2 regions of the Luteimonas vadosa genome follow, and region 2 is predicted to be linked to the other one. Evidence: predicted binding sites of a transcription regulator. Region 2 holds the regulator's gene; the other holds the start of a gene.
What was found. Region 2 encodes sigma-54, which starts transcription at its own class of promoters, with help from an activator protein. Its sites were predicted from a motif close to TGGCACGNGCNTTGC; they were not measured.
Positions count from the first base shown of each region.

Region 1: a site for sigma-54 is predicted at 2,031-2,045, ahead of glnA (type I glutamate--ammonia ligase). Genes of this name have one in related genera too.

Region 1 covers NZ_BAABJY010000001.1:710,696-721,752, forward strand. The annotation lists gene ABD970_RS03245 (hypothetical protein) at 1-319, shown strand, start outside; gene ABD970_RS03250 (undecaprenyl-diphosphate phosphatase) at 947-1,828, opposite strand; gene glnA (type I glutamate--ammonia ligase) at 2,085-3,494, shown strand; gene ABD970_RS03260 (O-linked N-acetylglucosamine transferase, SPINDLY family protein) at 3,605-5,341, opposite strand; gene ABD970_RS03265 (N-acetylmuramoyl-L-alanine amidase) at 5,439-6,188, shown strand; gene ABD970_RS03270 (hypothetical protein) at 6,185-6,604, shown strand; partial or broken gene ABD970_RS03275 (two-component system sensor histidine kinase NtrB) at 6,697-7,716, shown strand; gene ntrC (nitrogen regulation protein NR(I)) at 7,835-9,277, shown strand; gene ABD970_RS03285 (superoxide dismutase family protein) at 9,417-9,941, shown strand; gene ABD970_RS03290 (superoxide dismutase family protein) at 10,045-10,653, shown strand; gene ABD970_RS03295 (GNAT family N-acetyltransferase) at 10,743-11,057, shown strand, end outside.
Region 2 covers NZ_BAABJY010000001.1:1,237,069-1,248,125, forward strand. The annotation lists gene ptsP (phosphoenolpyruvate--protein phosphotransferase) at 1-709, opposite strand, end outside; gene ABD970_RS05580 (HPr family phosphocarrier protein) at 878-1,147, opposite strand; gene ABD970_RS05585 (PTS sugar transporter subunit IIA) at 1,238-1,630, opposite strand; gene rapZ (RNase adapter RapZ) at 1,686-2,564, opposite strand; gene hprK (HPr(Ser) kinase/phosphatase) at 2,561-3,523, opposite strand; gene ABD970_RS05600 (PTS sugar transporter subunit IIA) at 3,520-3,999, opposite strand; gene hpf (ribosome hibernation-promoting factor, HPF/YfiA family) at 4,234-4,560, opposite strand; gene ABD970_RS05610 (RNA polymerase factor sigma-54) at 4,721-6,160, opposite strand; gene lptB (LPS export ABC transporter ATP-binding protein) at 6,193-6,912, opposite strand; gene lptA (lipopolysaccharide transport periplasmic protein LptA) at 6,912-7,436, opposite strand; gene lptC (LPS export ABC transporter periplasmic protein LptC) at 7,417-7,974, opposite strand; gene ABD970_RS05630 (KdsC family phosphatase) at 7,971-8,522, opposite strand; gene ABD970_RS05635 (KpsF/GutQ family sugar-phosphate isomerase) at 8,693-9,697, opposite strand; gene ABD970_RS05640 (BolA family protein) at 9,816-10,064, shown strand; gene murA (UDP-N-acetylglucosamine 1-carboxyvinyltransferase) at 10,064-11,057, shown strand, end outside.

The sequences.
Region 1 (11,057 bases), 530 kb from region 2:
TGTCGGTCGAAAGTATGGTCAACCACTTAGAACATTCAAGTCGATTGGCTTCATTACGGTAACTCACGAGTTTGGTGATGTGATAGTTGGGTTTGACGAAACTGGCGCCGTTGCTCGAGTTTTTGCAAAAACGAAGAGGGCATGTGATAAAAATGGTGTTTGCGTTGGCTCGCAATGGAGCGTGCTTGCGTCAAGAGGTTCTGGTAGCTATGTAAAAACGTCGTCCACTGGAATTGCCGACATCGGAGACTCATGCTGGGTCGAATTTACCCGTGATGGATCGCTTGTTAGGAGTATCGAACTACTTTGTCAGCCTTGATCTCTATTAGTTCTGTTTGGCGTTTCTATGAGGAAGATAGGAAGGTGCAAATGCCTCAAAGCGGCGAGTGAAATGAAATGAGATGGTTAGAGTTGACGGCGCTCGATTCAGAAGAATGAGTTCGCATTGGCAGAGAACGGGGCCTCGAAAGGGGTCAGGTTCAGTTGGCCGCGTCGGCGTTCATCCCAGTTACGAGCGGCTAGGCCGGGCAATGAACCTGACAGCTTCAACTCAGCGTGGCGGCCAGCCCGAGGGACGCCACCACCGGTCCCAGCGTCACGGCAAGGCTTGTGCGACGCGGATGCCCAGCAGGGCGCCGGTTCGCAGAAAAACGGTGCTAGGGACAATTAATCTGGGCGACAATTGGCACAGGTTCAGCTACGACGCGCTGGACAATGTGAAGTCGTGGACCTTGGGCGGGGTGAAGGATTCCGGGAAAAAGGTGTCAGGGACAATTAACCTGCGCCCGTGACGCACAAGGCCCGCACCGCGGGTCTTATTGTTTCTGAAAGTGCCACTTTTTGCGCCCGCTTTTTACCCCGCCGGCAACCACGGGAAAAAGGTGTCAGGGACAATTAACCTGGGATCGCAGATGTTTCAGGGCGACAATTGGCACCGGTTCTAGGGCTAACGACCTGTTGCTAGCCAAACCAAAAGCCCGACCCCCAACACCACCCGATACACCGCAAACGCGGTGAACCGGTGCGTCTGGATGTAGCGCAGCAGCCACTTGACCGCGATGAAGGCGGTGATCGCGGAGACGACGAAGGCGATGGCGAGGATTGTCCAGTCCTCGTGCGCGGCCTGGCCGCTGGCGACGACGTCGATGAGTTCATAGCCGGTCGCGGCGAACATGGTGGGGATGCCGACGAGGAAGGCGAATTCGGTGGCGGCGACGCGGTTGGTGGTGCCGAACAGCAGGGCGACGAAGATCGTGGCCGCGGAGCGCGAGGTGCCGGGGAAGACGCCGGCTACCACCTGCGCGACGCCGACCAGCACCGCGACCAGCCAGGTGATCTCGCTGCGCTCGCCGAGCGTGCGGGCGCGGCGCGCGGCGAGGTGCTCGGCGGCGACCATCCAGAAGCCGCCCAGAACCAGCGCCCAGGCGATCGGGGCGATGGCGTTGTCCAGTTCCCAGCCCAGGCGCTTGACCAGCAGGCCCAGGACGGCGGTCACGCCGAACGCGGCCGCCAGCTTGAAGCCGTAGTCGCGCGCCATGGCGGGATCATCGGTGTGGCCGCCGTCGGCACCCGGCATCTGCACGCGTCGGCCCAGGAAGCCGGCCGCCAGCGCCCACAGCCGCTGCCGGTAGATCAGGACCACGGCGAGGATGGCGCCGGCCTGGATGGCGATGTTGAACAGGTCGCTGCGGTGCCCCAGCCAGTGCTCGGCGATCAGCAAGTGGCCGGTGCTGGAGATCGGCAGGAATTCGGTGATGCCCTCGATGATGCCGAGCAGGACGGCGGCAAGGATTTCGTCGAGGGAGGCGACGCCGGCAAGGGGTGGCATGCAGGTCCGGAGCGTGGGCGAAACCGGAAGGATAGGCCTTCGAAGGGGTCGGGTTCATTCCCCCGGGGCGGGGATTGAACACAAAGCCCTCGGAAGGCGGAATGGCACCGCGGTGGTGCAAACGATGACCCGGTAGCACCAGCGAGGTGCGCCCCAGGCGACCGTGGCCCGGATTCGCCATAAAGATCAGTCGGTTACAAGTTGGCACGCGGCTTGCAATACCAACGGATATCCCACCCAGCCCAGGAGCTCCACCGTGTCCATCGACCACGTCGAAAAACTCATCAAGGACCACAAGGTCGAATTCGTCGACCTGCGCTTCACCGACGTGAGGGGCGTGCAGCACCACGTCACCTACCCGGCGTCGATCGTCGACGACAGCCTGTTCGAGGACGGCAAGATGTTCGACGGCAGCTCCATCAGCGGCTGGAAGGGCATCAACGAGTCGGACATGGTGCTGCTGCCCGACGCGGACACCGCGATCATCGATCCGTTCACCGCCGATCCCACCCTGATCCTGGTCTGCGACGTGCTCGACCCGGCGACGATGCAGGCCTACTCGCGCGATCCGCGCGGCGTCGCCAAGCGTGCCGAGGCGTTCCTGAAATCCAGCGGCATCGCCGACCAGGCGTTCTTCGGCCCGGAGCCGGAGTTCTTCATCTTCGACTCGGTGCGCTACAGCAACGAGATGGGGCACACCTTCTATCACATCGATTCGGAGGAGGCGCACTGGAACTCGGGCCGCGAATACGAGGGCGGCAACACCGGCTACCGGCCCGGCATCAAGGGCGGCTACTTCCCGGTCGCGCCACTGGATTCGCTGCACGACATCCGCGCCGAGATGTGCAAGACGCTCGAGGCCGCGGGCATCGAGGTCGAGGTGCACCACCACGAGGTGTCCAACGCCGGCCAGTGCGAGATCGGCACCAAGTTCAACTCGCTGGTCAAGAAGGCCGACGAGCTGCTGACGATGAAGTACATCATCAAGAACGTGGCCTTCCGCAACGGGAAGACCGCGACGTTCATGCCCAAGCCGATCGTCGGCGACAACGGCAGCGGCATGCACGTGCACCAGTCGCTGGCCAAGGGGGGCACCAACCTGTTCACCGGTGACGGCTACGGCGGCCTGAGCCAGATGGCGCTGTGGTACATCGGCGGCATCTTCAAGCACGCGCGCGCGATCAACGCCTTCGCCAACTCGACCACCAACTCCTACAAGCGCCTGGTGCCCGGTTACGAGGCGCCGGTGATGCTGGCGTACTCGGCGCGCAACCGCTCGGCGTCGTGCCGGATCCCGTACGTGTCCAATCCCAAGGCGCGGCGCATCGAGGTGCGCTTCCCCGACCCGATGCAGTCCGGCTACCTGACCTTCGCCGCGCTGATGATGGCGGGCCTGGACGGCATCAAGAACCAGATCGACCCGGGCGGCCCCAGCGACAAGGACCTGTACGACCTGCCGCCGGAGGAAGAGAAGAACATCCCGCAGGTGTGCGCGTCGCTCGACCAGGCCCTGCAGGCGCTCGACGAGGACCGCGAGTTCCTCAAGGCCGGCGGCGTGTTCACCGACGACCTCATCGACAGCTACATCGCGCTGAAGATGAAGGAAGTCACCGCCTTCCGCGCGGCGACGCATCCGCTCGAGTACCAGATGTACTACACGATCTGAGGTTCCAGGCGTCGACGAGTCATGACGCAGCACACCGACAGCCCGGCACGCGCCGGGCTGTCGTCGTTTGTGGTCCGCCGTCGGCCGTCCGGTTTGACGGCAGTCAACGGCTACCGCATCCGGTCGGCGACGACCTGTTCCAGCGTGGTGCTGAAGCCGTCGGCAAAGGCCTTGCCGTCGAGCAGTCCGGCGGCGCTCATTCGTTCGCGCATCCCGCTGCGCAAAGGGGTGAGCCGGTCGAGGTCCCGTGCGAGCTCCGATCCGATGCGGATGAACGCGTCCGCGTCGCCTGCAACGAGCGCGTCGAGCCCAAGCGCCTGCATCACTGACGCTCCCATGCGCGCGGCCATGCGCTCGCCGGGCAAGGTCAGCACCGGCGCGCCCTGCCACAGCGCCTGCAGGCTGGTCATGCCGCCGTTGAACGGCAGCGGATCGAGGGCGACGTCGACGTCGGCGTAGCGGGCGAGGAACTTGCCAGTATCGAGTTCCGGCGGCAGCAGCACGATGCGCGCGGGGTCGATGCCCTCGGCCTTGAAGCGCATCCACACCGCGTTGCGCACGCCTTCGTCGCCCAGCCCCATCGCGCTCATTCGCAGGCTGGCGTCCGGCGCTTCCTGCAGCAGCCGCGCCCACAGCCGCACGGTGGCGGGCGACAGCTTGGCAAGGTGGTTGAAGCTGCCGAAGCGGATGGGGCCGTCGCCACGCGGCAAGACGAACGGGGCCTCCTGGTCTGGCTGGAAGCAGAACAGGTGGCCCGGCAGCCGCAGCGCGGCCTCGTGCGCGGGCAGCTGCGCGTCATCGGGCAGGGTCACGGCGTCGCCGATCAGTCCGTCCATCGTCGGCAGGCCTGTGGGATGCAGGTAGCCCAGGTAGCCCAGCTGCAGCGGCGCGCAACGCGTGGCGAACAGGCCGGGCCGCCCGCCGCTGGAGTAGCCGGCCAGGTCGATGGCGACGTCGATCGCGTCGCGCTGCATGGCATCGAACAGCATGGCGTCGGGCCAGCCCTTGCTGTCGCGCCACTCCGCGAATGACTGCCGCAGGCTGTCGCCGTGCGCGTCGCGGCCGGCATCGCTGTAGGCGATGGCGTGGATGCGCTGGCGGTCGAGGTGCCGGACCAGGGGCGCCATCAGCAGGCCGACGGGATGGCGGCGCAGGTCGGGCGAGACGAAGCCCACGCGCAGCGGCCGGCTGCCCCGCGCATAGGGGCTGCGCGCGGACATGCGCTTGCCGGTCAGCGCCTGGATCCGGCTGGCGACGGCGCGATGCCGGTCGAGCGTCCGGCGGGCGGGTTCGTCGAGGTAGAGCGCATCCATCGCGGCGTTCTGCAGCACCGGCAAGGAGCCGGGCATCGCCGCCAGCGTGGCCTCGACGTCCTCCAGCGCGCGTTGCGCTTCGCCCGCCGACATCCAGGCCAAGCTGCGCGCCTGCCGCACGCCCCATGCCGTCGGCTTGCGTTGCAGGCAGGCCTGCGCGACCTGCAGCGCGGGCGTGATCGCGAAGCGATCGGCCAGGTGTTCGACCAGGATGCTGGCGGCGATCTCCTCGCCAGGATCGAGTGCGACCGCGCGTTGCGCCATCCGGCCCGCGCGTTCCGCATCGCCGGATGCCTGCGCCACCGCCGCCCCGAGTGCGTGCACGCGCGCCGCGTCGGGGCGTATCGCCAGCGCCTCGTCGATGGCCTGCAACGCGCGCGCGCCCTGGCCCAGCTGGATCGCCACCAGGGCCAGCAGCTGCAGCGCTTCGTCGTCGCCCTGCAGGGTCGGCGCGTCGACGAGGATCTGCAGCGCCTGCGCATGGCGGCCGGCGGCGTATTGCTGCTTGGCCTGGTTGGCGAGCGCGCTGGACATCGCGACATCTAATCACAGCGCGGTGCACGCCGGCACGCCCCACCGAGTGCGCGCGAGTGCCCGCGAGGCACGGGTCGCCCGCGTTACCATCCGGGCCATGGCACGGCACGTCGCAATGCGGATCACGCTGTTCGCCGCGCTGCTGTGGCTGCTCGCCGGCTGCGCGCACGGGCCCGCGCGCAACCCCATGGCGCAGTGGGTGCCGTCGCCCAACCACGAACCGCGCAAGCCGCAGCTGGTGGTGGTGCATTACACCGAGCAGGATTCGGTGGAGCGCAGCCTGGACACCTTGCGCACGCGCAACCGCTTCGGCCGCGTCAGCGCCCACTACCTGGTCGGCCGCGACGGCGCGCTGTACCAGCTCGTCGCCGACGAGGACCGCGCGTGGCACGCCGGTGCCGGCCGCTGGGGCACGATCACCGACGTGAATTCGGCCTCGATCGGCATCGAGCTCGACAACGACGGCGCATCACCGTTCCCGAAAGCGCAGATCGACACGCTGCTGCGCCTGCTCGACGACCTGTGCACGCGGCATCGCATCCCGCGCCACCAGGTCATCGGCCACGCCGACTTGGCGCCGGCGCGCAAGCGCGATCCCGGGCCGCTGTTCCCATGGCGGCGGCTGGCCGAGGCAGGCTTCGGCACCTGGCCCGATGCCGATGCCACCACTGAAGCGGTGCCCGAAGGCTTCGATCCGTTGCTCGCGCTACGACTGCTGGGGTATTCGATGCGCGAACCCGATGCCGCGATCCGCGCCTACCGGATGCGTTACCGGGGCGACGAGGCCGACACGCTGGACGACAGCGATGTGCGCATCCTGCATGCGCTGGTTCGGCAGTACCGGTGATCGTCCGCGCCTTGCGTGGCGCATTTTGCGTGCTGGCCGTCGCCTCGGCGGCCTGTGCGCCCGAGCCACGGGTGGACGAGGATCCGCGCCTGCGCCGCTACCTGGAGCAAACCGTCGCGGCATGGGTCCAGGGCGGGCGCTGCGCCTCCGAGGGCTTGGGTCGGGCGGGATCGACGGTTTACGTCTGGGCGCTCTGCCGCTCGCCGGCGAACGGGCAGGGCATGTCGCTGCCGGTCGCGATTGCGCTCGACCCGTCCGGCCGTCCGGTCGCCCATCGCATGCCGCGCGACGGCAATCGGCACGCCACCGACTTGGACGCGTTCTTCCCCGCCCCGGTCCGCGCCGCGATGCGTAACGGGCAAGCCGAGCGACTGCGCAGGCTCGAACGGCGCCTCCGGGCCGACGAACAGGACTAACAATGCGGCGGGCAGGGGGCGGTGCACTCGCCTGCGCCTGCGCCGCCCCCTGAGGGGTCCCACGCCGGGCAGCGATGCACTACATTGGTGCAATGCCGCTCGACCCCGCCTACGACCAGCTCAGCACCCCATTGGCGCGCGTCGACGCCGCCGGACGCGTGGCGGCCGTGAACCTGGCGTTCGCGCAGTGGCTGGGGGTCAGCGCCCGCCGCCTGCCGGGCCTGCCCCTGTCGGCGCTGGAGTTCGAGGGCGATGCGCTGGGGCGGGCGTCCGGCATGACGCACGGGCCACGGTCGAGCCTCCGCCTGCAGCGCTTGTCGATGGCGTTCCCCGGGGCGGCGCCGCGCTTCGCCGATGTCTGGCTGAGCCCGGTCGACGAGGACGCGGGCTGGCTCCTGGAGGCGCACCCGGTCGAGGAATTCCCGGGCGGCGACCCGGTGGCGGCATTGCCGATGGCGTTGTCGGCAGCGCTCAAGGGCCTGGCCCATGAATTGCGTAACCCGCTGGCCGGACTCAAGGGCGCGGCCCAGCTGCTGGCTCGGCGTGTCGATGGCGGCGAGGCGGGCGAGCTGGTCGAGCTGATCGGCTCGGAGGTCGATCGGCTCGCGCAGCTGCTCGACCGCATGCTGGAACCCGCGCCGCCGCAGCCGCATGCCGAGGTCAACATCCACGCCGTGCTCGAACGCGTGCTGCGGCTGGCCGAAAGCGACGCCGGCTGGGCGGTGAAGCTGGTGCGCGACTACGACCCCAGCCTGCCCGAGCTGCTCGGGGACGCCGACCGCATGATGCAGGCCGTCTGGAACCTGGTGCGCAACGCCATCGAGGCCGGCGCCGGCGAGGTGGTGCTGCGCACCCGCGCCGAACACGGCGCGCGCATCGGCGACGCGCTGCATGCGATGGCGCTGCGGCTGGAGGTCGTGGACGACGGGCGCGGCGTGCCCGAATCGCTGGCGGAGCAGGTCTTCCTGCCGCTGGTGTCCGGACGCGCCGAAGGCACCGGGCTCGGCCTGGCGTTGTCGCAGCAGGTCGCGCGCGAGCACCGGGGCACGCTGGCCTATCGCTCGCGCCCGGGGCACACGGTGTTCACCCTCGTGCTGCCGTACCCGGCCGGCGTCCGGGCGGGCGACGAAGACACCGTCAACGGTGCCGCGGCCACGGGCACGGACACCGACACCGACACCGGCACCGACGCGTCCGGCGCTGGCGTGGCCCCGCAGGAGGCGACGGACGATGGACGCTGAGGCGGCAACGGTCTGGGTGGTCGACGACGATCGCGCGGTGCGCTTCGTGCTGGCCACGGCGCTCCGGGAGGCCGGCCATGCGGTCACCGCGTTCGATTCCGCGCAGGCGGTCCAGGCCGCGCTGGACGCGGGCACCCGCGCGCCCGACCTGCTGTTCACCGACGTGCGCATGCCCGGCGACGACGGCCTGGTCCTGCTCGAACGCCTCAAGCGCGCGCACCCGCGGCTGCCGGTGGTGGTGATGTCCGCCTACACCGACATCAGCAGCACCGCCGGCGCGTTCCGCGGCGGCGCCGCGGAGTTCCTGTCCAAGCCCTTCGACATCGACGAGGCGGTCGCGCTGGCCGGACGCGCGCTGGCGCAGCGCGAGCAGTCCCCCGACACGGCCGTCGCGCCCGAACCCGCCGAGGACGACCGGCTGATCGGCGAAACCCCGGCGATGCAGCAACTGTTCCGCGCCATCGGGCGGTTGGCGCAAGCGCCGCTGTCGGTGCTGGTCACCGGCGAGACCGGGACCGGCAAGGAACTGGTAGCGCGCGCGCTGCACCGCGAGTCGCCGCGCGCGCGCAAGCCCTTCGTCGCGCTCAATACCGCGGCGATCCCGGCCGAGCTGCTGGAGAACGAGCTGTTCGGGCACGAGGCGGGCGCGTTCACCGGGGCGCAGAAGAAGCACGTCGGCCGATTCGAGCAGGCCGACGGCGGGACGCTGTTCCTGGACGAGATCGGCGACATGCCGGCCTCGCTGCAGACGCGGCTGCTGCGGGTGCTGGCCGAGGGCGAGTTCTTCCGCGTCGGTGGCCGCGAACTGATCCACGTCGACGTGCGCGTGGTGGCGGCCACCCACCAGGACCTGGACGCGCTGGCGGCTGAGGGCCGCTTTCGCGCCGACCTGCTGCATCGGCTCGACGTCGTGCGGCTGCACCTGCCGCCCTTGCGTGAGCGTCGCGACGACGTGCCGCGGCTGGCGGCGCGTTTCCTGCGCGCGGCCGCGACGCGGTTCGACACCGCGCCCAAACGCTTCGGCAAGCCCGCGCTGGAACGGCTGCGCGCGTACGACTGGCCGGGCAACGTGCGCGAGCTGGAGAACCTGTGCTGGCGCCTTTCGGCGCTCGCGCCCGGCGACGTCATCACGCCGGCGGACCTGGGCGACGCGCTCGACGGCGGCCGTCGCCGCGAGCCCGGCGATTGGGACGCTGCACTCAAGGCATGGGCGCGGGATCGTTTGGCCGCTGGCGACGACGGCCTGCATGCCGAGGCCCGGGAACGTCTTGACCGCGTGCTGCTCGACGCCGCGCTCGAACACACCGGCGGTCGTCGCACCGAAGCCGCCGCACGGCTGGGCCTGGGCCGCAACACGCTGACGCGCAAGCTCGGTGCGCGCGGCAAGCGCACGCGGCGCCAAGGGAAGGACGGATCGTCGTCGCCGACCTGACGCACGGGCGCGAGCGGCGGCAGCGTGTCGCCGGTGGATCGATGGCCACGCCCGGGTAGGGCGACATGCAGCACCGGTTTCACCGCGCATGCAGCTTGCGATGGGTAGCGTACGGGCCCCGACCGCCATTTGCCTGCCCATGCGCCTTGCGTGCCTTGCCTTCGCCCTTGCCCTGACCGCGGGCTGCGCCAGTACGAACCGACCTTCCGCGGTGCACCGATCCGCGGCACCGCCAGCGCCGCTGGCCACCGTCGGTACCGCGAACCTCGCGATCGCCAACCTGTCCGCCGCGTCCGGCACGCTGGTCAGCGGGCGGCTCTTCCTGCGGCCCGCGGAGGGCGGCGTGCGCATCACCGGCACCCTCGGCGGGCTCCCGCGCAAGAGCGGCCACGGCTTGCAGGTGCATGAGCGCGGGGATTGCAGCGCGGTGGATGCGCGCAGCGCCGGTGCCCCGTTCGAGCCCCTGGCCCCGGGGCAAGCGGTGGGTGGACGCATCCTGTCGGACGCGAAGGGCGTGGCCGAAATCGACCTGCTCCTGCCCGGCGTGGTCCTCGGCGGCGGTGCACGCAACGACATCGCCGGCCGTGCGCTGGTGGTGCTGGGTCCCGAACCCGGCCCGGCCCCGGCGCGCAGGGCCTGCGGCGTCATTCGCGTGCAGCCCTGATCCCTGGCGGTACGCGCGCGGCGAGGTTGCATTCACGGCATCCGAACCCGCCCCGCGCAATCCTCGGCCTCCGTCCCGCCATTCCGCGTCCGGAGGTCAACTGATGCGATCCATCCCCGCCCCGAGGACATCGAGGACACCGCTGTTGCTCGCATCACTGTGCATGGCGCTGGGCCTGGGCGCCTGCGATCGCCAAAGCGCGCCGGAGCCTGCGGTCGTCGATGACGCCGCGCCGGCCCCCGCCGCCGCGCCCGCCGAGCCCGGTGCGACCGCGATCCTGGCCGCCACGCAAGGCAATGCGGTCAACGGATCGCTGCGATTCGAAGCCGTCGACGGCGGCGTGCACGTCACCGGGCAGGTGGTCGGCCTTGCGCCCGACAGCAGCCACGGCTTCCACGTGCATGAAACCGGTGACTGCAGCGCGCCCGACGGCAGCAGCGCAGGCGGGCACTTCAATCCGGCGGGCAGCCGTCATGGCCGGGTTGGCTCGCCGCCGCACCATGCCGGCGACAGTGACAACCTCCAGGCCAATGCCGATGGCGTGGCGGCCGTCGACAACCACCTCGGAGGCGCCACGCTGGGCGACGGTTCGGCCACGGACATCGTCGGCAAGGGCGTCATCGTGCATGCCGGTCCGGACGACTACAGCACCCAGCCCACCGGCGATGCCGGTGCGCGCCTGTCCTGCGGCGTGATCGAGGCGGCGCGCTGACCGCGGGCGCCTCCCCCGTCGAACCGGGTCCGTGCGTCCGCGAGGCGGAGGTCGGCGACCTGTACTGGCTCGCCGAAGGCGCCATCGCCTTGGCCTGGGAGACAGAGAAGAAGCGGCTCGATCCCGTGACCGTGCGCCAGGGCATCGCCGCCGGCCTGGCCGATCCGGGCAAGGCGCGCTATTTCGTCGCCGAATCCGCGGGCGAGCCGCTGGGCACCCTGATGCTGACGCGCGAATGGAGCGATTGGCGCAACGGCGCGTGGTGGTGGATCCAGAGCGTGTACGTGGGCGAGGCCTACCGTCGCCGCGGCGTGTTCGCGGCGCTCTACCGGCACGTGGAGTCGCGGGCACGCGCCGCGCCCGGGGTGATCGGCTTGCGCCTGTACGTGGAGCACGGGAACGAA
Region 2 (11,057 bases):
GGTCGTCGGCATCGGGTTCGACCACCACCAGTCCACTGCCGCCGTCGATGACCAGCACGTCGCCGTCGTTGATCCTCTGCAGGGCCTCCGGCGCGGAGACGACCAGCGGCAGGTGCAGGCTGCGCGCGAGGATGGCGCTGTGCGAGAGCGCGCTGCCGCCGGCGGTGATGATGCCCAGCACGCCTTGCGCCTGCAGCTGGGCGATCTCGGCAGGCGCGATGCTGTCGGTGACCAGGATCTCGCCGGCAACGCCGAGCAGTTCCGCGTCGCGCCGATGCAGGGCGGCATGCACCCGGCCGATGACGTGGTCGATGTCCTCGATGCGGCTACGGAAATAGGCGTCGTCCATCCCTTCGAACACCGATGCCAGCCGGTCGCGCTGGAGCCGCAACGCGTAGTCGGCACCGTACCGGCCGATGGTGATCAGTTCATCGAGACCCTGCAGCAACTCGGGGTCGTCCAGCAGCAAGGCGTGCAGGTCGAGGAACTCGCCGACTTCCCGGGCGAGCGCGCCATGCAGGCGATCGCGCATGTCGCGCATCTCGCCGCGCACCAGGTCGATGGCCGCGCGTAGTCGGGCCAGCTCCGCCGGGACGTCCGCCTCGGCGATGCGCTCTTCGGCGACCTCCAGTGCATGCGGTTGGCGGATGCGCGCGCGGCCCAGCGCCGTGCCCCTGGATGCGCCTTGCCCGGGTAGCGACTGCCGCATCTATCTGTGCCCCCTCTTGGGTGGCCTGCCAAGGACGCCCGAGGGCCGACGGGACCGGCTTGCCGATGCGCACCGCCGTGCTTCGCCCCTGTTTTGTACCGCCATGGTGTGCCTCCGTGTTGCGCATGCACGATGACGCCGCAAGCCGGTCATCGTGAGGGCAGCGCGCTAGCTGTCTTCGTCGAACCGGCGCTCGAACAGGGCGCCGACCGCCTCGGCCGCCGCCTCCGCGTCCTCGCCCTCCACCCGCAGCACCACCGGGGTGCCCTGGCCGGCGGCGAGGAGCATGACCCCCATGATGCTCTTGGCATTGACCTCGCGTCCCTTGGCGGTAAGCGTGGCATTGCAGCGGTAAGGCGCGAGCACCTGCACCAGCTTGGCGGTGGCGCGGGCATGCAGGCCAAGCTTGTTGGTGATCACCAGCTCGCGCTCGATCATGCCGCCACCCCCGGAACCGGCGCGAGTCCGTTGCCGGACGCGAGAGCTAGGGCGCGCAAGCGCCTGCATCGCCTGGACGGCCGCGGCAGCTCAGGCATCGTCATGGATGACCCCGTTGCGCGCGCCTGCGGCAGCGACGGCCGGCAGGTCGTCGAGCTCCAGTTCCGGGTAGTTCATCACCCGCAGGAGCATCGGCAGGTTGAGCGCGGACACGCGGCGCACGGGCGTGCCGAGGTGCGCCAGCCGTGCCGCCAGGTTGCTGGGCGTCGCCCCGTACAGGTCGGTGAGCACCAGGACTCCGAAGCCGCCGTCGACGCGTCGCAGGGCGGCGCTGGCCTTGGGAAGCAATTCGTCCGGGTCGCCATCGAGCGGGACCTCGAAGGCCTCGACCTTCAACGGCAGGTTGCGCAAGAGCCTGGCGGCCACCGCGATGGTCGCGTTGCCGATGCCGGGATGGGTGACGAGGAGGATGCCGACTGCCATCGGTCAAACTTAGCAGAGCCGGGGCCGGCTTGTGGGCCCGGACCGCGAGGCGCGCTCAATCGAGCTCGCGATGGAACGTGGCGACATCGCCCCATCCCCGCGTGCGGGCAAGTTCGCCGAGCGTCTCGGCCAGGTAGACGGATCGGTGGCGCCCACCGGTGCATCCGAAGGCCACGGTGACGTAGCTGCGCGTGTCCGACTGCATGCGCGGCAGCCAGGTGCCGAGGAAGTCGCCGACCTGCCCGACGTAGCGGCGGACATCGTCCTGTGCGTCCAGGTAATCGTGGACATCGGCGTCGCGTCCCGACAGCGGCCGCAGGCGAGCATCCCAATGCGGATTCGGCAAGCCACGGGCGTCGAACACGAAATCCGCATCGGCGGGCACGCCACGCCGGTAGGCGAAGGACTCGAACAACAGCGAAAGCGCCGAATGCAGCCCGAGGCCCAGTTCGGTGATCACACGGCGCCGCATCTGGTGCACGTTTAGGTCGCTGGTGTCGATGATCACGTCGGCCAGCGCGCGCAACGGCTTGAGCGCCTGGCGCTCGAGCGCGATCGCGTCGGCCAGGGCCAGGCCCAGGTGGGTCAGGGGATGCCTGCGGCGGGTCTCTGCGTAGCGCTTGAGCAGGACCTCGTCGCGGGTGTCGAAGAACACCAGTTTCGGGTCCAGTCCCATGGCGCCCACCGCGGACAACCACTCCGGGATGTTGGCGAGGTCGCCCCGGCTGCGCACGTCGATGCCGACGGCCAGCTTCTGCGAGCTGCGCTCGGGATGGGTCGCGCTGCGCACGAAGTCCGGCAGCAATTCCGCCGGCAGGTTGTCGACGCAGTAGAAATCCAGGTCCTCGAAGGTGTTGAGGGCCACGGACTTGCCGCTGCCGGACATGCCGCTGACCACGAGCAGCGATGGCGCGGGGGAGACGATTTCGATCATCGCTCCCCCCGCTCGAGGAAGTGCGAATGCCGGGCCATGAAGGCGGCGGCAGGGTCGACGCCCTTGGCGCGCAGGATGTGGGTGCGCGCGGCGGCTTCCGCGAGCACGGCCAGGTTGCGTCCGGGCATCACCGGCAGGGTGATCATCGGCACGTCGAGGTCGAGCACATGGCGGGACCCGAGGTCGCCGGTCAGGCGCACCATGCCGTCCTCGTCCCAAGACGTGGCGGTGTCCTCGTCCGAGCGGCTCAGGTGCACGATCAGGCGAAGGTACTTGTTCCGCTTCACCGCGGTGTCGCCGAACATCTCGCGGATGTCGAGCACGCCCAGGCCGCGCAGTTCCAGCAGGTCCTGCAGCAGGGGCGGACAGGTCCCGTCGAGCACGTCGGGAGCGATCTGGGTGAACTCGGGGGCGTCGTCGGCGACCAGGCGGTGCCCGCGCGTGACCAGTTCCAGCGCCAGCTCGCTCTTGCCCGAGCCCGACTCCCCGGTGATCAGCACGCCAATGGAGTAGATCTCCATGAACACGCCGTGCAGCGTGACCCGTGGCGCCAGGGTGCGCGCCAGGTGGTACTGCATGTGGTTGAGCAGTTCGTGGCCGCGGCGTGGCGCCGACCAGAGCGGCGTCGACGATTCCTCCGCCGCCGTGCGCAGGTCGTCGGGGCAGGATTGCCCCTTGCTGATGACCATCGCCAATGGCCGGTACTGCATGATCTTCTCGATGGTTTCCCAGCGCTGCCGGGAATCCAGTCCATCGAGCCAGGCCAGTTCCTCGCTTCCGAGGATCTGCACCTTGTTGGGGTAGATGATGTTGAGGTAGCCGGCCAGCGATGGGCGCCGGGCGACGGTCTCGACGGCTTCCAGGACGCGCGATTCGCCGCTCTCGCCGGCGAGCCAACGCAGTTCCAGCCGCTCGCGCAGCTGGTCGAACAGTTCCCGTGCGGTGATCCGTGCGTTCATGCCGTGGCGATGTTCCAGATATCGCCACGGGATGTCGAGAGCAGCGCGTCGCGGATGGCCCGCATCTCGGTCGCTTCGCGCAGATCCTCGCGCAGCTGCGCGTCGGAGAAGCGCTCCGCCAGTTTTGCCAGGGTGTGCAGGTGCTCCCCGGTCTCGTCCTCCGGTGCGCACATGGCGAATACGAGGTCGACCGGTTCCCCGTCGCCCGCCCCGAAGTCCACGGGGTAGGCGAGCCGCAGGAACGCGCCGCGGGCGCCGGCAAAGGCGTTGTCCCGGCAGTGCGGCAGCGCCACGCCCCGTCCGATGGCGGTGCTGGCGGCCCGCTCGCGTGCGCGCAGGCCCTCGGCAATCGCCTGGGTGAGTCCGCCGGGGTCCCCGGCCAGCAGGCGCGCGGCGGCATCGAGCACGGTGTTGCGGTCGATCGGATCCATCAGCATCACGATGCGGTCGGCAGCGAGCAGGTCGTCGAATGGCATGGCGTGGTCCTCGAGGGGGCGGGACGGCTCGTCATGGCAGGGCATGCCGAGCGTGCCACGTCCTGCATGGACTCCGCGCCCCTGGGCCGGGCGCGCAGTGGAACGTCGTGCCTTCGGGCCGGGTCGACGCCAACGTCGCGTGCGACCCCGGGCTTCCATGCCGCGCGTGCCGTGCGTACGACCGTGGCCGCGCGCCGTCACCGGCCGGTCATCCCCGTGGTCTCGCCACGGGACTCAACCGAACTCGCCGCTCCGGGCCGGACTCTGGCCCCGGTGGTGGTCGACCATCTTCTTGCGGTGCTTGATCAGCAGGCGGTCGAGCTTGTCGGCGAGCAGGTCGATGGCGGCATACATGTCGATCGCGCTGGCATCGGCATGCAGGGTCTTCCCGGAGAGGTTGATCGTGGCCTCGGCGCGGTGGTCCGGCTTGTCGAGGCTGAGCTGCGTGCGCACGTCGAAGGGTTGCTCGAAGTGGCGCCCGAGGCGCTGCAACTTGGATTCGACGTATTCGCGAAGCGCGGGAGTGACCTGGATCTGCTGGCCGTGGGTTTCGATGCGCATCTGCTGCCTCCTTCTGCGGGTCCCCAGCATCGCGCAACTGGCGGATGCCGTGGTTGGAATTAGGTTAACGCAGAGCTGGCGGCGCGGTGAACTCCACGACGGGCGGCCCGGGCGCGGGGGGCAGGGAGGCCCGCCGATCCCCGGCGCGGTGCCACGGGGCTCAACCGATCCTGACCCGGTCGTGGGAGGAGGGGATGTTGAGCGCTTCGCGGTACTTGGCGACGGTACGCCGGGCCACCGCGACCCCGGCGGCCTTCAGGGCTTCGGCCAGTCGGGCGTCGGACAGCGGCTTGCGCGGGTCCTCGGCCTCGACCAGCCGGCGGATCATGTCCTGGATCGCGGTGCTCGAGGTGCCGCCGCCGCCTTCGTTGTCGACGCCGGAGGCGAAGAACGCGCGCAGCGGCAAGGTGCCCCGCGGCGTGCGCGCGTACTTGCGGGACACCGCGCGCGACACGGTGGATTCATGCATGCCGATCTCGACGGCCACCTCGCGAAGCGTCAGCGGGCGCAACGCCAGGTCGCCGAACTCGAGGAACCCTGATTGCTGTTGCACCAGGCATCGGACCACCTTGAGCAGGGTCTCGCCGCGCGCTTCCAAATTCTTTAGCAGCCAGCGAGCCTCCTGCAGGTGCCCGCGCAGGTAACCCGAATCCTCCGAGCTGGCGTGCTTGATCATCTGCTCGTAGCCGCGGTGGATGATGAGGCGCGGCTGCTGGTTGCCGGCGAGCGACACCTGCCACATGCCGTTGTGCCGGCTGATCACGCAGTCGGGCACGACGTAGGTGTCCTGCGGCAGGTCGCCGACCTGGCCGCCGGGCCTGGGATCGAGCGTGCGCAACAATTCCAGTACGCCGGCGGCTTCGTCCAGGCTGCATGGCAACGCCGCCGCCAGGCCCTCCGCGCCGAGCCGGGGAAGCTGTTCGATCAGCGCCTGGGCGGTGCGCCTGGCCAAGGCCATGCAGGGCGTGTCCTCGGGGAGGACGTCCAGCTGCAGCAGCAGGCACTCGCCCAGGTCGCGGGCGCCCACGCCGGTCGGGTCGAACGCCTGGATCTGGCGCAGCACGTTCAGGACCTCGTCCTGGTGGCAGTGCAGGTCGGGCAACAAGGTCTCGACGATGCTGTCGATCGATTCGCGCAGGTAGCCGTCGTCGTCGATCGCATCGATCAGCGCCACGCCGATCTGGCGATCCCGCGGCGAGAGGTGCGACAGGTGCAGTTGCCAGGCCAGGTGGTCGTGCAGGTTCTCGCTCTCCGCGACCCGTTCCTCGGTGTCGACGTCGTCGTAACCCGCGCCGTTGCCGCCGCCGCTGCGCGCGAACGCCTCGTCGCCCCAGCGCTCCTGCTGTTCCCAGCCCGCGTCTTCCGTTGCCGGGGACGATGCGTCGCCGTCGGCGGCCGTACCGTTCGCGCGCGCGGGATCTTCCGGACCGGCGCTGATCGCCGACTCCTCCTCCCAGTCCAGCAGGGGGTTGCTCTCCAGCGCGGACAGGATCTCCGCCTCCAGTTCGAGCGTCGAGAGCTGCAGGATATGCAGCGCCTGGCGCAGCTGTGGCGTCAGGACCAGGTGTTGCCCGAGCGTTGTCTGCAGGCGTTGCTTCATCGTCCCCGGTGCCGTTGGGTGACGCGGCGGGACTACAGGCGGAACGCGTCCCCCAGGTAGACCCGACGCACGTCGGGATCGGCCAGCAGCGCGTCCGGAGCCCCCTGCGCGAGCACGCCGCCTTCGTTGAGGATATACGCCCGGTCGCAAATGCCCAAGGTTTCGCGCACGTTGTGGTCGGTGATGAGCACGCCGATGCCGCGGTGCTTGAGGTGCTCGACGATGCGCTGGATCTCGCCGACGGAGATCGGGTCCACGCCTGCGAAGGGCTCGTCGAGCAGCATCAGCCGCGGGTTCGCGGCCAGCGCGCGGGCGATCTCCACCCGCCGGCGCTCGCCGCCGGACAGGCTGGCGCCAAGCTGGCCGGCGACATGGGCGACCTGCAGTTCGTCCATCAGGCTGGCCAGCTCGGCCTGGCGGGCGCGGCCATCCAGGTCGTCGCGCAGTTCGAGGACCAGCATGATGTTGTCGGCCACGCTGAGCCTGCGGAAGACCGAGGGTTCCTGCGGCAGGTAGCCGACACCCAGCTGGGCGCGGCGATGCATCGGTTCGCCGGTGATGTCACGCCCGTCGAGCAGGATGCGGCCATCGTCGGCGGGAACCAGGCCCACGATCATGTAGAAGCAGGTGGTCTTGCCCGCGCCGTTGGGCCCGAGCAGGCCGACCACTTCGCCCGCGTCCAGGGTCAGGCCGAAGTCGTGCACGACTTCCCGCGAGCGGTACCGCTTGCGCAACCCCTCGGCGACGAGCATCAGTCGCTGCCTTGCTTGTTGCCCTGGGCCGCGCGGGGCAGGATCCGCGTGCGGATCTGGCCGCCGCCTTCGCCGCCGCCGCCCTGCACCTGGCCGGTCTGCATGTTGTAGACGATGCGGGGGCCGCTCATCGCGCCGCGCCCGGCCTGCTCGATCCGGACATTGCCGGTGAAGATGACGGTCTCCCTGGGCATGTCGTATTCGACGGTCGACGCCGAGGCCGTCATCGTGCCGCCATTGTCCAGGCCCTGGGACAGCCTCGCAGGGGAGCCGGTGATGATCACCCGCTGGATGTCCCCGCCACCGCGGCGCACGTCCGCCTTCGCGGCGCGGATGTCGAGCGTTCCCTGCACGATGTGGACGTTGCCGCTGAAGACGCACGGGCTGTTGTCGCCGATCGAGCAGTTGCTGCTGTTGGCGTCGATGTCCATCGGCTGGTTCCGATCCGACGATTTCGCCCAGGCGCCGCCGGCCAGGACGAGCAGGCAGGCGGCGGCGGACAGGCTAGCGGCGATTTGGGGCATAACGGGTCCGCACATCCTTGAGTTTGACGTTCTTGGCGGCGAGGTCCGCCTGCATCGAGCTGCCCCGCATTGTAGAGCCGGACTGGGTGATGGTAACGGGTACCGCGGAGGTGGCGAGGTTGGTCTGCGGGAAAACATTCAGTTGCTCGGTATTCATCGAGATCGCGTCTGCGGCGGCTTCCTCGGCCTTGGCGACCACATCGCCTCGCAGTCGCAGTTCGTCGTGGCTGGCGCTCAGCCAGCCCGTCCGCGAACGGACCTCCCAATACGTTCCGTCCGGATCGGGCAACAGGAACAACGGGGTCTGCAGGGCAATGGTGCCATCGGCGGGGTTGCGCGCGAGTTCCGGCGCCCGCAGGGTGAACGATTCCTTGCCCTGGGCATCGAGGGAGACCAGTTCGAAGTCATGGAGCACGTAATCCGACCGGTCCGCAACGCCTGTCGCCGTGAGGGGGTCCGCCCGTTGCCGCCACGCCGACCAGCCGCTGACGATCGCGGCGACCAGCAGGATCGTTCCCAGCCAGGCGCGCCAGCTCATGGCTCGCGGCCCTTCGCCAGCAACGCATCGACCTTGCCCTGGGCGATCAGCAACAGGTCACACAGTTCCCGCGCCGCACCTTCGCCACCCCGCGACTGGGTCTGCCAGTGCACGCGTGCGGCGATCCACGGGTGGGCGTCGGCCGGGGCGACCGACAGCCCGGCCGCGTCGAGGGCGTGGAGGTCGGCCAGGTCGTCGCCTATGAAGGCGACGGCGTCCGCCGTGATCTCCAGGCGTTGGCAAAGGCTTTCGACGCATCCACGCTTGTCCGTGACGGCGGTGAACACCTCCGCGCCGAGTTCGGCCCCGCGCCGCTCGGCCACGTTGCCGCCTCGGGCCGTGACCAGGGCGATGGCGATGCCGCTGCGTCGCAGCAGGGCAAGTCCCTGGCCGTCCTGGACATGGAACGCCTTGGCTTCGCCGCCGCGGTCGTCCAGGTACAGGCGGCCGTCGGTCAGCGTGCCGTCGACGTCGAAGCAGGCCAGGCGGATCCGCTTGGCGCGGGCCAGGACCTCGGCGGGGTAGTCGCGGTAGCGAGCTGCGGACATGGGAGTCGTGGGAAGCGGGGCGTGGGAGGCGGGGCGTTTCGGGACGTGCGCGAGGGCTGAGATATGGCGGCTTTCTTTCAAAGCGGTGACGCCGGTCATTCGTTCTTGCAAGCCGCCCGCGCGGCATTGATCGTGCAGGGTGGGTGAGGTCGCGGCGGGCGGGAAGCGGATCAGACCACTCGCGCTCGCAACAGGTCGTGAATGTTCAGCGCGCCGACCACGCGATCTTCCGCGTCCACGACCAGAAGCGCGTTGATCTTGTGGGTCTCCATCAGCCGGGCCGCTTCCACCGCGAGTGCGTCGCTGCAGATGGTGACCGGCGTGCGCGTCATCACGTCGACGATGCGTGCACTGCGCACGTCGATGCCGGGATCGGCCAGCGTGCGGCGCAGGTCACCGTCGGTGTAGAGGCCACGCAGCCGGCCTGCTGCATCGACCACGGCGGTCATGCCGAGGCGCTTTCGGCTCATCTCCACCAGCACGTCGCTGAGGCTGGCGTCCTCGGGCACGGACGGGATCTCGTCGCCGGCATGCATGACGTCGGCGATGTGCAGCAGGAGGCGGCGGCCGAGCGCACCCGCCGGATGGGAGCGCGCGAAGTCGTCCGCGGTGAAGCCGCGCGCCTCCAGCAGGGCGACGGCCAGGGCGTCGCCCATCGCCAGCGATGCCGTGGTGCTGGCCGTGGGCGCCAGGTCCAGCGGGCACGCCTCGGCGGGCACGCTGATGTCCAGGTGCACCTCGGCGCCGCGCGCGAGCGTGGACTGCGGGCGGCCGGTCATCGCGATCAGGGCGTTGCCCTGCCGCTTGAGCACCGGCAGCAGCATGAGCAGCTCGTCGCTTTCGCCCGAATACGACAGCGCCAGCACGATGTCGGCGTCGGTGACCATGCCCAGGTCGCCGTGCCCGGCCTCACCTGGGTGCACGTAGAAGGCGGGCGTCCCGGTCGAGGCGAGCGTCGCGGCGATCTTGCGCGCGACATGGCCGGATTTGCCCATCCCCGTGCAGACCACCCGTCCACGGCAGGCCAGCATCAGGCGGCAGGCCTGCGAGAACGCCCCGTCGATGCGCTCGGCGACCGCCTGCAGCGCCTGCTGTTCGATCTCCAGCACGCGGCGGCCGCTGGCGGCGAGCCCGGCATCGGTGTCGGTGGCGGGCGCTGTGGCGTGATCGGCCATTTCGGAGCCGGACCCTTTCCGTTAGGCTAAGTGGCTCGATTTTACGCGCATTCATCGCGGAGCGGCCACGCTGGCGCTCCGTGTGCGCGGAACGACACCTCACCGCACGGGAACGCCCTTGGACGCAGACACCATCCGCCAGTTGATCGAAGACGGCCTTCCGGGCGCCCGCGCCTGGGTCCAGGGGGACGACGGCGTGCATTTCGAAGCCCTTGTGGTCTGCGAGGCATTCGCCGGCAAGCTTCCGCTCGCCCGCCACCGGCTGGTCTACGCCACGCTGGGGGACCGCATGGGTGGGGAAATCCACGCCCTGGCGCTGCGTACGCTGACGCCAGGCGAACATCGTCCCCCCGGCGCCGCATCCTGATGCAGAAGATCGTGGTCGGCGGCGGCGTGCCGCTGCAGGGCGAAGTCCGGATTTCCGGTGCCAAGAACGCGGTGCTGCCCATCCTGTGCGCGACCCTGCTCGCCGATGGTCCGGTCTCGATCGGCAACGTGCCCCACCTGCACGACGTGGTCACCACGATCAAGCTGCTCACCGGGCTGGGTGCCACCGTCACGCACGATGTCGAAGCCTGCCGGGTCGCGGTCGATCCGCGGACGGTGCAGAGCCACGTCGCGCCGTACGAGCTGGTGCGCACCATGCGCGCCTCGGTGCTGGTGCTGGGTCCCCTGCTGGCCCGGCACGGGGCGGCCGAGGTATCCCTGCCGGGGGGTTGCGCGATCGGCTCGCGGCCCGTGGACCTGCACATCGCCGCGCTCGAGGCGCTCGGGGCGGAGATCGTGGTCGAGCACGGTTTCATCAAGGCCCGCGCCGACCGCCTGCGCGGCGGCCGGGTGGCGTTCGACATGGTCAGCGTCGGTGCCACCGAGAACGTGCTGATGGCCGCGACCCTGGCCGAAGGCACGACCGTGGTCGAGAACGCCGCGCGCGAACCGGAGATCGTCGACCTGGCGGACTGCCTGGTCGCCATGGGCGCGGACATCGAGGGCGCGGGCACGTCGCGGATCGTGGTCAACGGCGTCGACCGACTGCACGGGGGCGCGCACGAGGTCATCGCCGACCGCATCGAGACGGGCACCTTCCTGGTCGCTGCGGCGATGACCGGTGGCCGCGTGGTCGCGACCCATGCGCGTCCGGACACCCTTCGGGCCGTGCTGGCCAAGCTCGCCGAATCGGGCGCCGGGGTCGACGTCGATGGCGACCGGATCACGGTCGACATGCGCGGGCGTCGTCCGCGCGCGGTCGACATCACCACCGAGCCGCACCCGGGGTTCCCCACCGACATGCAGGCCCAGTTCATGGCCTTGAACTGCATCGCGGAAGGAAGTGGCGCGATCGACGAAAGGATCTTCGAGA